2 regions of the Paenibacillus sp. Z3-2 genome follow, and region 2 is predicted to be linked to the other one. Evidence: riboswitches for the same ligand, from Rfam matches in the RefSeq annotation. Region 2 holds a riboswitch; the other holds the start of a gene.

Region 1 (7,949 bases), 2.1 Mb from region 2:
GCAACCGCTTGTTCCAGTGCAGTCTGCGTAGCAGGGGTAACTTCCTTGTTGTCGTTGATCAGAGTGTCATCAATATCGATTGCAATTAATTTGTAGGTCATCTGAGTTTCTCTCCTTTTTTATCTGTATCTATACTAACGAACGAAAAAATAAGGTTTACACGAGGCCACTCCGAATACAGATTCATCTTTCGATCGCTGTTATCCCCGGATTTTTTTGATTCCATTCCCCCAAGGGGAAATCCGTTGATAAGCGTATGCTTCCGATGTAGCTTTTTTTCAAAAAGCTTTAGGCGAACGCTTCGCTTCTTCCGATGAATTCTGTCTTCTCCGTTAACGTGTAAAGTTAGACTTCGTTCTAAACCTATGATTACATCTAAAACCTACTCCTCCAGGAAAACAAGGCCGATAAATTCTTCCAGCTCCAAGTTGCCGAAGTAGTGTTTTACATCCAGTCCCTCAAGTGCAATCCGCACCTCGGATTCCTCATAACGCTTGCCGCGCAGCATATCTTCGATATCCGCCACATCGCCTACGCCGAAGAAGTCGCCGAAGATTTTGATATCTTCAATTCGTCCATCCTTGATGTTCATGCGCAAGTCAATAATGCCGACAGGGAATTTGCGGGTATGCTTCACATTGCTTTCTGGAGAAAGACCATAGTTCCAGTCCCAGTTGCTATAACGCTCGGCAGAGATTTCCTTGATTTTGTCCCAGTCTTTCTCTGTGAGTGTATATTGCGGAACGTCTTGCGGCTCCATCCGGAAAATGTGACGCAACAGCTCATCGCGGAATTGCTCAATCGTCAGGTAACTGTCGATCAGGTCACGAATGTTGGCGACCCGGCTGCGCACGGATTTGGTACTTTTGGATTTGAATTTCTCGGGATTCACGTTCAGGGATGCCTGTACATGATCCAGATTCAGGTTAAACATCAATGTTCCGTGACTGAACATGCGTCCGCGGGTGGAGAACTGGGCATTGCCCGAAATTTTCTTTTCTCCCACTTGCAGATCGTTACGCCCGGTTAGTTCGGCATCAACCCCAAGTTCCTGCAAGGCTTCAACCACAGGCTGAGTGAATTTGCGGAAGTTGTGGAAGGATTGACCGTCATCGGCTGTAATAAAACTAAAATTCAGGTTGCCGAGGTCGTGATATACTGCTCCGCCTCCCGAGAGACGACGGACAACCTGTACACCGTTATCCTGAACATATTCGATGTTAATCTCTTCAATGGTATTCTGGTGCTTTCCGATAATAATGGACGGGCGATTGATATAGAACAGCAGGTAGCTGTCATCCTCCATCGGCAGATGCTTCAGAATATACTCCTCAATCGCGAGGTTTACAGACGGATCTGTAATGCCCTGGTTATCAACAAACAGCATGGTCATTCCTCCATTAATATATGTGAGGGATTAAGATCCCTTATGTAGTGATGCTGTACAGACTGAAATTCCTTCTCTATTGTAAACGAATTGTGGATGGGACACAAAGGAATTAGGACAAGTTTGCCGGGATTGGAAGGAACACACCTAAAACGGGATTGACCCGTACCTCCCACGCCATCCATAATAAAAAGGACATGTAGAAAGGGTGACGGAAGAATGACCGGTTATATCGAAGTTTTCGGACATGGCGGTGACGTGGAGACGGCCGCATCCCGGTTTGGAGGCAATGCTGCAGATTTTCTCGACTTTAGCGCAAATATCAATCCATTGGGCCCGCCAAGGGAAGTGTTGGAGGCTTTGAAGCAAGGATTGCAGTCGGTTCTTCGTTATCCTGATCCGGGTCATCGTGGGTTCAAATCATTACTCAGTGAACGTTTGGGTGTGCCACAGGACCATATTTCGGTGGGCAATGGCGCTGCCGAAAGCATGGCACTAATCTTGCTCGGACTTGCTCCGAAGAAGGTCGGCACAGTGGAACCCGGATTTTCAGAATATCGTTCTTTAGCGCGACAATTCGGTGCGGAAGTCCAGCATGTGGAGGGACGTGAGGAGCTGGAGTGGCGTGCTGAACCTGAGGACATTGAACGACTGATGGAACAGGTAGACCTGCTGTTTCTCGGTCAGCCGAACAATCCGAATGGCGTACAGTACCCGGTGGAGGTACTGCATCGTCTTGCCCGCAAAGCAGAGAAAACAGGTACTGTCCTGGTCATCGATGAGGCATTTATGGATTTCATACCCGAATCAAGGCGGCAATCCCTTGCACCCAGACTGGATGAATATCCACAGGTGATCATCATCCGATCGATGACGAAGTTTTATGCCATTCCCGGTCTGCGTCTGGGGTATGCCTTGGGACGTCCAGAATGGATTCGTGCCATGACGGAGAAACAAGTGACCTGGAGTGTGAATGGATTGGCGTTGATTGCAGGTGAAGCCTGTCTGCGCAGCGGAGAACGATTCGAACAGGACACGCTGGCACAGATCGTACGGGAACGCGCGCGTTTAACGGAAGGTTTGGAGTCATATGGTTGTGTGGTAACGCCGGGAGAAGCCAATTTTATTCTGATCCAACTGCCTGAGCCCTGGACAGCGGCATCCATGCAGGCGGCTTTGGGTAAGCGTGGGATTCTGATCCGTAGCTGTGCCATGTATCCAGGACTTGGTGAGCGACATGTTCGCTTGGCAGTAAAGGATGCAGAGGCCAACGAGCGCTTACTCGAAGTGTTAGGAAGTGTAATGGAGCAGCCATACCACAAGCGACACATGATCGGAGCAGGGGGAACGTGCGATGACACTGGCGTTTTATAATTACTACAAGAATGCACAGGCGGACGAGAACGAATATCGTTCCTCTTCGTGGCCCGGGCTGAAGATTACTGCACACGATCAACATATCAGAGCTGCAAGTCCTTCTGTTGCAAGTGCGCTTTCCAGTGCGGTGTATGGCGGCGGGATGCTCGAACTGGATCGGATATTTAACATCTATGTGGATCGGCATTATCGCTGTGATGATCCACCCTGTGATATCGAACGTTCTCTGAATGAATGGCAAGAGCAACTTAATCAATGTGCGGGACTGTTGACAGCGGTTAGACTGGAGCATACCTCCATTCAGGAATACGCCAGTGAGGAATTCGGAGTTCTGTGTTGTACAACAGCCGGGGTGTCCAATGCTGCGCGGGCAGGTTCCGTAAGAACCGTATTTGATACGGAGGGAAACGAGACTGTTGCTGTAAGACCTTTAAAATCAACAACCCAATCTTATTTCATGAAGCCCTACATCCCGGGCACGATTAATGTCATGTTATGGTTGAACGGACGCATGACATCTGGAGCGATGGTGAATGTCGTCCAGACTGCGGTAGAGGCCAAAGCGGCGGCGCTGGCTGATTTCGGTGTTTCGGACTCGGAGAACGGGCTGCTGGCCACAGGGACGACAACGGATGCTATTGTACTTGCGGTGAGTCAGGTGGACGAGCACAAGCCGCTAATTGCTTACGCAGGAACGGCGACGGTTGTTGGTGCGGCCATTGGCAGGTTGGTCTATGACACGATCACGGAAAGCCTGCAAGCCGGACAGCAGTGGAAAGAGAGGAACAGGGTGTTATGACATTTCAGATTGGACAACTTGTCTCATGGCCCTTCTGGACGGGAATGGCGGGTGCCTGGATTATGATAGGGGCATACATACTTGATCGATGCATCGGTGATCCACGCTGGATTCCTCATCCTGTTATAGGCATGGGGAAAGCGATCTCTGCGCTGGAGCGTAGTATTCGTTCCCGTGTGAGCACGGATTCCGGGCTGAAGAGGGCCGGTCTATTATTTCCGCTGCTGATTGCGGGTGGGGCGTTTGTAATCACTTGGGCATTCGTATATGTGCTGGGTCTCATTCATCCTGTCGTAGCGGTAGTAGCTGAAATCGTGCTTATTGCGACGACGATTGCTTCCAAGGGCTTGAAGGATGCAGGCATGGAGGTATATCGCCATCTAATTCAGAAGGATTGGCCTGCTGCAAGACGTTCACTTGGCATGATTGTTGGACGTGATACAGCTCATTTGGATGAACCGGAGGTTGTGCGAGGAACGGTGGAGACGGTAGCCGAGAATATTGTGGACGCCATCGTGTCCCCTTTGTTCTATGCGTTAATTGGTGGCGCGCCACTTGCGATGGCCTATCGTGCCGTGAATACATTGGATTCCATGGTTGGTTATAAAAATGAGAAGTATCTGTATCTCGGCTGGGCTTCCGCCCGTCTGGATGATTGGGCAAACTGGATTCCCGCACGGCTCACCGCCATCCTTCTGATCGTGGGTGCATGGGTCATGAAACTGGATGCCAAAGGCGCAGCACGTATGGTGACCCGGGATGCCAGATTGCATCCAAGTCCGAACAGTGGTTTTCCCGAATCGGCGGTGGCCGGAGCACTGGGGATCAGACTCGGGGGACATAACGTGTATCACGGAATAGCTTCTTTTCGTGCCTATATGGGTGAGGCGACACGTCCTATGGCAGCAGAGGATATCGTGCGAACGACACGTCTCATGTTCTGGTCGGCGGGTTCTTTTGTAATCCTGTGTACACTGGTGACGCTGGGAATATGGCTTGCTGGAGGTACGTTGCTATGGAAGTAACTGTAGGGCTGAATGGATCACAGCAGCGAAATATTCTGTTTATACGTCATGGTACTACCGCGTGGAATGTGGAAAAAAAATATCTGGGGCATACCGATATCGCTTTGCTCCCGGATGCAGAAAGAGAACTGGCTTCGCTACGCGAGCAATTAAGCAACGTCTCGTGGGATACGGTATATTGCAGTGATCTGCTCCGTTGTCAGCAGACGCTTGCACAGATCAGGCCTTATCCATTGGAGCAGGTCAAGCTGGACCCGCGCCTGCGAGAGGTTGATTTTGGTCAATGGGAAGGCTTGACGTACGATCAACTCAAGAACAACCCACAGTACCGGGATTGGATCGATGCTCCACAGGACGTCACCCCGCCAGAAGGGGAGTCATGGCAGGCATTTACTGTGCGGATCGATTCATTTCTGCAAGAATGCTTATGGGGGGATTGTTCGTCGATGCAATCTCGTGAGGCTGGCGTGCCAACGATTATTGTTGTTACGCACGGCGGTGTAATCCGGTATGCATTATCTCGTCTCATTGCCGATCTGGGATTCTGGGATACGCAGGTGATTCCGGGGCAAGCGATACAGGTACGGCTGGAACAACATGGAGATCAGTGGGTTGGCACGAGGGTGGCTTTTCCGGGAATCGGGTTGTAAGGATGTGCAATATAACCTATAATCACAACAGAAGTGTGACAGCACTGTAGTTTCGTGTGACAGGCAATAATGCCTGCACATGAATGCAGATTGCTCACTTGAATGGTTAATCCATATCAGCGACCAAGGGTCCCGCGTGCGTGCAGTAATGGTTCATGGCTCAATATAGTCATGGATGGCATACGGGTGAAATAGGGAAGCCGGTGCAAGTCCGGCACGGTCCCGCCACTGTAAATCAGGAACAATTCCTGTAAGTCAGGTTACCTGCCCTGGACGTTCAAACCGGTGTTCCTTCGAGGAAAGGACAGCGTTTCGGGCAGTTCTATGTGCATGCACAACAATACGTTGGACATGTACAGATCGCCATATGCGAGACGTCATCCCTAATCCTAGACGTAAGGATTGGGGATTTTTTATTGTTCATGTAAGATGAACCGAACTTTTACACGAGGTCACTCCGATTGCAGTACCATCTTCCGATCGCTGTTATCCCCAGATTTTTTGATTCCCTTTTTGAAACGGAAAATCCGGTGATAGCTTATGCTTCCGATGTGGCTTTCTTTCAGAAAGCTTTAGGCGAACACTTCGTTTCTTCAGATCGGTTCTGCACTCTCCGTTAGCGTGTAAATATTGCAGTTCAAACCTTATACAGGAACACCAAGGCAAGGGTAGTAAGAGTTCAAGGATGATGCAAGAAAATAGCACAAATAGAGAAGGGGAGAATAACAGAATGAATTTCAAGAATTGGAAAAGCGTAGCGTCACTGCTGAGTGCAGCGGCACTGGCACTGGCTTTGGCCGGATGTGGCAATGCAACAACAAAAGAGGGCACAGGTACTTCACAGCAACCGGCACAGGAGCAGTCCCAAGGCCAAGCGCAAACGGATCTCAAAACACAATATCCACTCACGGTAACCGATGCAACGGGTGAGTCGTTTACATTTGAACAGGCACCAGCCAAAATTGTTTCCGTGTCACCAGCTGAAACAGAGTCCCTGTTTGCACTCGGATTGGACGAGCAGATCGTAGGGGTATCCGACTACGATGATTATCCGGAAGCCGCAACAACCAAAGCGAAAATGGGTGGTATATCCAAGCCGAATGAAGAATCCATCATTGCCGCAGAAGCCGATATCGTATTCACGGGTATCTCGATGAGCGAAGATGCAGTGAAGAAGCTGCGTGATCTGGGCATTACCATTTTCAAAACCGATCCAAAATCGATCGATGATGTAATGAACAATATCGAAACATTCGGTAAAATCACCGATCATCAAGAAAAAGCTCAAGAGATCATCACACAGATGAAACAGGATGTGACTGATGTAACTGAAGCGGTGAGTGCAGTTAAGCCGGAAGAGAAGGAAAATGTATATGTTGAGTTCTCCCCAGGTTGGTCGGTAGGTAAAGGTGAGTTCATGGATGAACTGATCACGGTAGCCGGAGGAACCAATATTGCTTCGGACAAAGAAGGCTGGTACCAGATCAACGAAGAAAATGTGATTGCCTCCAACCCGGATGTGATTCTGTATGCGAATGATGTCATTGATGATAACTCCAAAACACTGGATCAAATCATTAAAGCTCGCAGTGGCTGGGATCAAATTACGGCTGTGAAGAACGATGCAGTCATTGGCCTCGATGCGAACCTGCTCAGCCGTCCGGGACCACGAGTAACCGAAGGTCTGAAAGAAGTAGCCAAAGCGATCTATCCTGACCTGTTCCAATGAGTAAAAAACTGGCCGTGTACGCATCGGCAGGGATCACGCTGCTCGTGTTAACCGTGCTCATCTGCACGGGCATCGGTTCGGTTTCCTTGCCTATTCGTGACATTGCGGGTATCCTGCTTCATCACTTGCCATGGGTGGGAGACTGGATCACGCCCGACTGGAGTGCAGCAGCCGAACAGATTATATGGAAAGTCAGATTTCCACGTGTACTGCTTGCCGTGCTCGTGGGCGCATCGCTGGCGATTGCCGGTGCGGGATTTCAGGGGGTTCTTCGGAACCCGCTGGCAGACCCGTTCACCCTGGGCGTATCATCCGGTGCTTCGGTGGGTGCAGCCTTTCTGATTTTCTTCGGATTGCAGTATGCACTGATTGGAATCTGGACGTTGCCACTGGTGGCGTTTTTGACGGGTGTATTGACATTATGGTTTGTCATGTCACTGGCTCGTGAAGGACGGAAAATACCAACGCATAGCCTGATTCTGGCTGGTGTAGTGATGCAAAGTTTCTTGGGAGCGGTGGTTTCCTTCCTGTCGACGATGTCGAAACAGACCATTAATGAAATTATATACTGGACGATGGGAAGTCTGGCTCTGCGTGGGTGGTCGTATACGGCCATCCTTTTCCCGTATTTTCTGCTCGGGCTGATCTTTCTCTGGAGTCGGGCACGTTCCTTGAATGTTCTGGCGCTCGGAGAACGTCAAGCTGCGCATATCGGGGTTGGCGTCGATCGGCTGAAGCTGTCGGTGCTTGCTGTGGGAACACTGCTTACCGCAGGAGCGGTCTCCGTATCCGGCGTTATTGGCTTCGTAGGACTGGTAATCCCGCATATTCTTCGGCTGCTTGTGGGGCCTGACTATCGATTGCTGGTGCCTCTGTCTGCTATTGGCGGGGCCATCTTCATGGTCTGGGCAGACACGATCGCCCGATCTTTACTGGCGCCGACCGAAATTCCGCTCGGTGTGGTGACGGCATTTGTAGGTGC
Region 2 (7,949 bases):
TCGCGCAGTGGCTGTACTGCTGTTATGTACTGTTCTAATCTCGGGCTGTTGGGATCGTGAAGAGATTAATGATGTCGCCTTTGTGATCGGAATCGCGATTGATAAGGAGAAGGATAACTACAGGTCCAGCTTGCAGATTGCGCTTCCTGGACAATCCGGTTCTTCCGGGAGTGAAGGAGGAGGAGGGGGCACAAGTGGTGATAAATCTTGGTTCATATTGTCCAATACAGCCAAAACCTTTCACGGAACATCTCTTGAAGGGCAAAAGGCGCTCTCACGCAGAATATATTACGCTCATCGTCGTACTCTGCTCATCGGTGAGGATTTGGCGAGGGAGGGCGTTGCCCCTATGCTGGATTTGATGACACGTTACCCGCTCAATCGTTTCTCAGCGTTGCCGGTTGTGACAAGAGGAGAAGCATATAAGGTCTTGGATACTGATGCACCCATAGAAAAATTTCCATCTGAGATGGTGCGGGAATTGTGTTTTTTAAATATGCGAAATCCCCGCTCACTCAAGACGTTTATAGATTCCATTCTTAGCGAAGGCGTAGATCCTTTTCTGCCCATAGCTTCGGTTGTTGACACTGTGCCGAAGAACTGGAAGGACCCCAAAACGAACATCAAGATGGATGGATTGGCCATTTTCAAGAAAGACAAGATGGTAGGCATGATCGACAAAACACCGGCAGATGCACTGATTCTGGCCATGGGTGAGGCAAATGCGCCAGAGGTTATAGTCGAGGCTCCACGGGGAGAAGGAGATATATTCATTAAACTGAACGAGAACAATTCTTCGCTGCATCCCAGTGTCAAGAATGACAAGGTTAAGGTGAACATTCAACTGTACGCCAAGGGAGTTATCGTGGATAACGAATCGAATTACGGTGACCGGCGGGAGGAAGAGATATTGAAGTTAAATGATGCCATCCACAAGAAAATAAAGTCAGACATTGAGGAAGGCGTCCGATTGGTTCAGCAGAAGTATCATGCCGATATTCTTGGAATCGGTCGATCTATCCATCAGCACCTGCCTGCGGAATGGGACAAGATGAAGGATCGATGGGATGTCATTTATCCTGAAGTTGAGGTAACCGTTATTCCCCATGTCATTATTGAAAATGTAGGAGTGATCAATAAACCGATCGGTGTCATAGAGGAGGAGGTCGTACATGATTAAACCGCTTTTATTTACCTATCTGGGCATGGCAATTGTGTTCATCTTGATGGATTTCAGACATATGAAACAGGCAGCAGCCATTAATCGATGGATATCCTATGGTCTGATTGCATTGGGAACGGGCATTTGGTTCTATGTCAGTCACTTGAGTAAAACGCAATATGTCACGGTATGGATAAGCCATGTTATTCAGCGATTTTTACCTTTACCATAGATTGCAGATAAGGGAGTATGCAGATTGCAGAATGAATGACGGAAAGGAGGTATTGTATGAATCAGAGTGTGACTCATCGGCAGATCGTGCTGCTCGTGCTGCTACTCAGTATTACAGGTACGCTGATTCAGCCTCACGCGCAGGCCATTTCCAACGCGAAGCAGCATGCCTATCTCTCGTATGTGCCCGTTGTTCTTGTGATGATGGCGTCTCTATGGTTGATAAGTCGGGTCCAGCGGCGATTTCCCGATCAGGATCTGTTCGAATCCCTTATTCAGCGATTCCCGTTTTTGGGGAGAGTAATGGGATTGCTGTACATTCTATTTTTTTTCTTCGTTTTTGCAAGAGATATCCGACTATCGGGTGACTATGTAAGTATAACGCTACTGGAGAACACACCCATTTCCATTATTGTATTATCTCTGGTGGTCATGGGGGTCTTTATCGTTCGAGGTGGACTGGGTTCTTTAATCGGAATGGCGGAGTTGTATGTTACCCTGTTTCTGCTGATCTCGGTGATTATACCTTTCATGCTTATTCAGCAGGTAAATATGGATAATCTCATGCCTTATTTTCATGTTGATGTTGCAGGGGTAAGCAAGGGGAGTTGGTACATATTTTCTTTTTATGGAGAGATGATTGCATTGCCGTTTGTAGTCAAGGGAAGCGATTTTCGTTTCAAGTCAATTCTATGGGGAATTATCCTCTCGGCACTGCTCATGATGCTGATTATTGTGGAAACTATCACTTCTATTGGCGTTCCTATTGCTTCGAGATTGGTATATCCTTCGTATGAGCTGGCACGACAACTACAAATTAGTGACTTTCTGGACCGGTTTGACCTGGCACTGGCAGCAGTAACCATGCCGACCATGATCACGAAGATTGCATTTGATCTATACTTTGTCTGCTGGGGACTGAAGCGGATGATCCCGAAAGTGTCGGGAAAGATGATGACGGGCCCGGTCGCCTTGGTCGGATTCGTATGTGCTTTCTGGTTCTTCCGAAACGCGATTCAGCTCAATCGTTTTACCCGGGAATGGACATGGATCGCCATTGTGTTTGAGGTGCTGTTTCCGATCGTGCTGTTTCTGTTTCTTCGTCCTCGCAAAAAGGATACCGATGAATCTTCCGAACAGAAATCCGGAGAGCAATCCAAGCGAGAAAAGCAGGAAAAGGAGCAGAAATCGGCTGATTCAGGAAAGGATGGGGAGAAGAGACGGAAGGATTCCCATGGTGGGGAGCTCCAGCCTTCCTGATGCAAACCATCAAAAATCGTTATAGATAAATGGACAGAAACACGTTGAACACCGTTTCCCTTCACTGCAGTACCCTGTATACTGTAGTCAGACTGATGAACATTCGGCTGAACTAACGGGGGGAACATGAATGGCTCAACATTTGGCAGGTGTACGTGTAGCATTGACAGGACCACGAAAGTCGAAAGAGATGTCCTTGCTGGTTGAAAAAATGGGTGGAATTCCGCTTGTGCGACCGGCACAGGGAACGGTATTTCTGGATGATCGGAATATCAGGAATGGTCTGGTATCCTGGATCTCGGACCCGCCAGACTGGGCGGTATTGACCACCGGCATGGGTCTGGACGCGTTGTTTGAAATGGCTGAGGATATGGAAGTCGCGGGAAAACTACTGGATACGCTGTCGGAATCCTCAATTGCGGCCAGAGGATACAAGACGGTGAATGCACTGAGAAAGCGCAAGTTAACGCCGGTAGTACGGGATGACGATGGCAGCACGGACGGGCTCATTCGTGAATTCGCCCCACATGATCTCGCAGGGAAAAAGGTGATGTTGCAGCTTCATGGGGAGACAGCTCCCAAACTCGTTGCATGGTTAGAGGAACAAGGAGCAATCGTGCGCCAAGTGCTTCCTTACCGCCATGTACCACCGGAAGAGGCTGAACTGGAACAGCTTTTGAATGAGATTGTACAGTACGAGATAGATGCTGTTGCTTTCACAAGTGGACCACAGGTTAGATTTCTGACGCAATATGCGGCATCGCAGAATAAGCTCGAACCGATGCTGGAAGCTTTCAGACAAGGTGTAATCCCTGCGTCTGTAGGTAAAGTGACAGCGAATTCGATGCGAGAAGAAGGCATTGAGGCGCTGGTGATTCCGGAGGAAGAGAAGATGGGCGCGCTCATCGTTGAACTCGGGCGTTACTTCGCAGCGGGACATGCGGACAAGATCCGCAAGTAGCAGCAAAAAACAGTCGAGCAATGAGTCTAAACGAATTCAATCCTTAGGCAATTTGATGATTCTAACCGAGTTGTATATGCATATGTTATTCCGGGTTCTGATCTTATTTTTGGATCAGGACTTTTTTCTGTTTTGTCTGAAAATAGAAGAAGAGACAAGTATCATAAGCATGGACATTATTTCCTGAGCGGTGTTATTATGAAGACAATATTGAATGAAAACAAGCAAGGTGCTCTTGCGTAAAGCAAGAGGTAACAGGGAATCGGGTGAAAGTCCCGAGCGGTCCCGCCACTGTAATGGTGAAGCCCTTTTTGATCCAAGTCACTCGCATAGCCGGGGAAGACAGAAAAGGAAGCTGATGATCCAGAGCCAGGAGACCTACCTTGCATGTGTCACCGAACCCTTCGCGGAAAGGAATGGTGTACGAAGAATCAGGAATTGGGCGAACAAGCGGTTCGCCCGGCTGGCCCCCTTGGGCCACATAGTCACAGGATTACCCTCTGGGAGTCTGGGACTGTGTTCTTGAGTGTACGTACATGCGTATCCCATCCGTTATAAGGATGGGATTTTTTTGTTTTTACATGAAAGTGATATCCCTACGATCTCCAGTTTTGTGTTGGAAAAATAGTGGCAGAGGAATAAGTTAACAGAGCTAGGAATTGAACACGCTTAACCGTTGGGGAGAAGGTCGGCATAGCCGTCCTTCTTCACTGTTTAATCCGTACGACAAGTGTGATGAAGGAGGAGAAGCAATGCAAGGTCAAGGCAAGCTGCTAATTATCGGGTTCGGTCCTGGAGCGATGGAACATATCACGAAGCGGGCACTCGAAGCGCTTCAGGAGAGCGAGGTCATTATCGGATATAACACTTACGTGGATCTCATCCGACCTCTGTTGAACGGGCAAGCGATTGTACGTACGGGGATGACAGAGGAAGTAAGCCGTGCGCAAGAAGCGGTCCGACAGGCGGAGATGGGCAAGATTGTCGCGGTAATCTCCAGTGGTGACGCGGGCGTATATGGTATGGCAGGTCTGGTATACGAGGTTCTGATGGAGCAAGGCTGGAAGCCGGATACGGGTGTTGCGGTTGAAGTCATTCCGGGCGTGTCGGCCATTCAGTCATGTGCTTCTCTATTGGGAGCCCCCGTCATGCATGATGCATGTACGATCAGCCTCAGTGATCACCTTACGCCGTGGGAGACCATTATTCGCAGGGTCGAAGCTGCAGCGTCAGCTGATTTTGTCATTGCCCTCTACAATCCACGCAGTGGGCGGCGTACACGCCAGATCGTGGAGACACAGGAAATGATTCTGCGTTATCGTGACCCACAGACCCCGGTAGGTCTGGTGAAGAGTGCATATCGTGAGCGTCAGGACGTTGTCATGACCACACTGGAGGATATGCTGAATCATGATATCGGCATGCTGACGACCGTGATTATCGGCAACTCCTCGACCATGATGTACGAAGGACTCATGGTCACCCCGCGCGGGTATCAGCGGAAATATACGCTGAATACCACGGAACAGTCGCTCAGACCCCATGAGCGACTGCGCACGGAAGCCGAGCCATGGTCGCTCGGCGCAAGGGAAGCCCGCGCTGCCGCCTCCGGCGATGCAGCGGGCGAGAGCACGGCCAGCGATGCATTGGCCGCGCAGCCACAGGCGGAGCCAGCCCTGCGCGGCGCAAGCACCGGAGCGGGCATGGCCCCGCAAGGGCAGCCGCCCGCTGGCGCCGGGGCGGCTGCCGCTATGCCTGCGGCAAGCCCAGCCGGCAGCGCTGGCACCGCTGTGCTTGCCGGCGAGCGACCTGCTTTCGCGGCGGCAGAGGCCGCTCCGCGCAAGGTCGCAGAAGCGCCACGCACCGGCGCAGCTGCGCTCGCCGCTGAGGCGCTGACGCGGCTCGCGGCAGGCGGAGCGCTCGCGAGCGAATCGGCGAGCCGCTGGCTGGAGGCAGCAGCGCCAAGCCAGACGGCAAGTGCGCCACAGGCTGCGACCGCAACAGCGGTACGCACCGTGCCTGAGCCTGGGCGCAAGGCGCCGCTGTTCGAAGTCGGCGTCTCGCCCGGCGTGGGCAACAAAAAATTCACCGCCGCCCAGATGGCGTTGCTGGCGCAGTGTGCAAGTGAAGACGGCGAACTGGAGTATACGCCGGAGCACCAGATCATTTTGAGAGTGCCGACCTTTGAACCGGACTCGCTGGTAGAAGAGCTGCGTGCAGCGAATTTTATCGTTGTCCCGATTGGAGATGTCATCAAGGTGAAGGCCTGTGACTTCTGCAATATGGAGAAGGATGATGCTGTTCCGATGGCTAACCATCTGCAGGCGGTGATCGGCGGACTGGGTGCACCCAAAGAAACGAGTGTGGCACTGAATGGCTGCGGCATGGCATGTTATGGGGCAGTGCTGGAGGATATCGGCATCGTGTATCGCAAAGGTGCATATGACCTGTTCCTCGGCGGCAAGAAGTTCGGTCGCAATGCTCACCCTGCCCAGCCCGTAGCGGAGGGAATTCCGGGTGACCAGATTGGTGGGATTGTGGAACGCATTGTGGCGGATTACAAGGAAAAAGGCCATCCGAACGAGCGTTTCCACAAATTCTTCAAGCGGGTCGGCGTGATTCAGGGCTTCCGCCATGTGGATGCACCGGTCACTGTGGAAGTAAACCCGATATGTGGTGACTAAGACTTGATTAAGTCCTTGACTGATTCGGTCCCTGCGTGGAAACGTGATGGTTTACCTTGTCAGGACTTATGCAATATTGTGCAATCTTCGCTGGATTTCAGCTGATATAGATGGATTGATGTTTCGAGTAATGTATCGAATGGAATGCCAGAAGAATGAATATGCAAAGCCTGATCTGTGGGTCAGGCGGGGGAGGAATAACAGAAGATGGATGCAATATTGTTGGTGGGACACGGGAGTCGTGATCCCGAGGGGAACCGGGAACTGAAGGAGTTTGCAAGTGAGGTAGCAGCGAAGGCACCGGAGAATACGTTGGTGGAGACTTGTTTTCTGGAGTTAACGAGACCAAGTATTGCTGAAGGTGTTACCGCTTGTGTGGATCGAGGGGCAACACGTGTCGTGTTGGTGCCGATCATTTTGTTTGCTGCCGGTCATGCCAAGATTGATATTCCCAACGCCATTGATCGTGCCAAGGCACGTTATCCGCAGGTGGAATTCGTATATGGTCGTCCTATCGGTGTTCATGAGAAAGTTGTCCAAATCATGCAGACCCGTCTGCAAGAAGCCCAACCTGTACTTGTGGCATCCCAAGGCGGAACACCAGTAGTAGCTCCACCTGTTCCGGTGACGGATGAGGAGACCGCAGTATTGGTGCTAGGACGGGGGAGCAGTGACCCGGATGCCAACAGTGACTTTTTCAAAATGACCCGGATGTTATGGGAGAAACTGCCTTACAAGTGGACGGAAAGCAGCTTTATTGGCGTGACTCAGCCCTCATTCCCGGATGGATTAGAGCGCTGTCTGCTGCTGGGTGCGAAGAAAATCATTATCATGCCTTATTTCCTGTTCACAGGTGTACTGATCAAGCGCATTGATGAAATGACTGCGGAATTTGCAGCGGCACATCCAGACATTCAGGTCGAGGTTGGTGGATATTTCGGATTTCACCCGAAGCTGGTTGAACTCGTACTGGAGCGGGCCCATGAGGGGCTATACGGACGTGTAACAGCCAACTGTGACAACTGCCAATTCAGACTGGAAGCAGCCAAACACCATCACCACCATCATGATCACGACCATGGGCATGACCATGATCATCACCACGATCACCATTATGAACACAACCATGCGCACAGTCACGATCATTCAGACCATGATCACTCCCATCATCATGATAAGCATGACCATCTGCACGTACATGCACACGATGAACACACGCATAAGCATGACCACGATCATGATCACAATCAGACTGCCGTCGATCGTGAAGCATCACTCGATTATCATCATGATCATGATGAAGAGCTGCATCATACGCATCACGAGCACGAAGGAACCGTACAGGAAGATGCTTCTCCCGATCAGGCTGAGGTTGCAGCAACTTCAGAGCAGGTGAATCGTCCATGATCTTCATGTTGTGTGGTACGAGTGATGCAAGGGAACTGGCTTTACAGATTCAGCAGCAAGGAACAGACGTGCTGACTTCCGTTGTAACCGACAGTGCGGCGCATAGCCTAACAGAAGCCGGATTACCCGTTCGTACAGGCCGTTTGACAGTGGAGGCAATGGTGGAACTGGTGCGTGAAAAAGGTAGCCGTGCCATCGTGGATGCAAGTCACCCATTTGCCGAAGAAGCACATGCCAATGCGAT

The links. Region 2 has a riboswitch for cobalamin ahead of cobJ (precorrin-3B C(17)-methyltransferase). Riboswitches for the same ligand answer to the same signal wherever they lie in the genome.
Region 1: linked by a shared signal. The riboswitch ahead of M1D71_RS06755 (ABC transporter substrate-binding protein) and the one ahead of cobJ (precorrin-3B C(17)-methyltransferase) in region 2 are both predicted to bind cobalamin.

What each region holds. Positions count from the first base shown of each region.
Region 1 is NZ_CP096397.1:1,553,133-1,561,081, forward strand. It holds gene M1D71_RS06725 (Cof-type HAD-IIB family hydrolase) at 1-101, opposite strand, end outside; gene M1D71_RS06730 (lipoate--protein ligase) at 383-1,387, opposite strand; gene cobD (threonine-phosphate decarboxylase CobD) at 1,607-2,761, shown strand; gene M1D71_RS06740 (adenosylcobinamide amidohydrolase) at 2,742-3,563, shown strand; gene cbiB (adenosylcobinamide-phosphate synthase CbiB) at 3,608-4,588, shown strand; gene M1D71_RS06750 (histidine phosphatase family protein) at 4,579-5,238, shown strand; cobalamin riboswitch at 5,378-5,524, shown strand; gene M1D71_RS06755 (ABC transporter substrate-binding protein) at 5,969-6,967, shown strand; gene M1D71_RS06760 (FecCD family ABC transporter permease) at 6,964-7,949, shown strand, end outside.
Region 2 is NZ_CP096397.1:6,115,966-6,123,914, reverse strand. It holds gene M1D71_RS27290 (Ger(x)C family spore germination protein) at 1-1,180, shown strand, start outside; gene M1D71_RS27285 (hypothetical protein) at 1,173-1,394, shown strand; gene M1D71_RS27280 (GerAB/ArcD/ProY family transporter) at 1,451-2,653, shown strand; gene M1D71_RS27275 (uroporphyrinogen-III synthase) at 2,784-3,614, shown strand; cobalamin riboswitch at 3,825-4,014, shown strand; gene cobJ (precorrin-3B C(17)-methyltransferase) at 4,367-6,298, shown strand; gene M1D71_RS27265 (sirohydrochlorin chelatase) at 6,506-7,705, shown strand; gene cobK (precorrin-6A reductase) at 7,702-7,949, shown strand, end outside.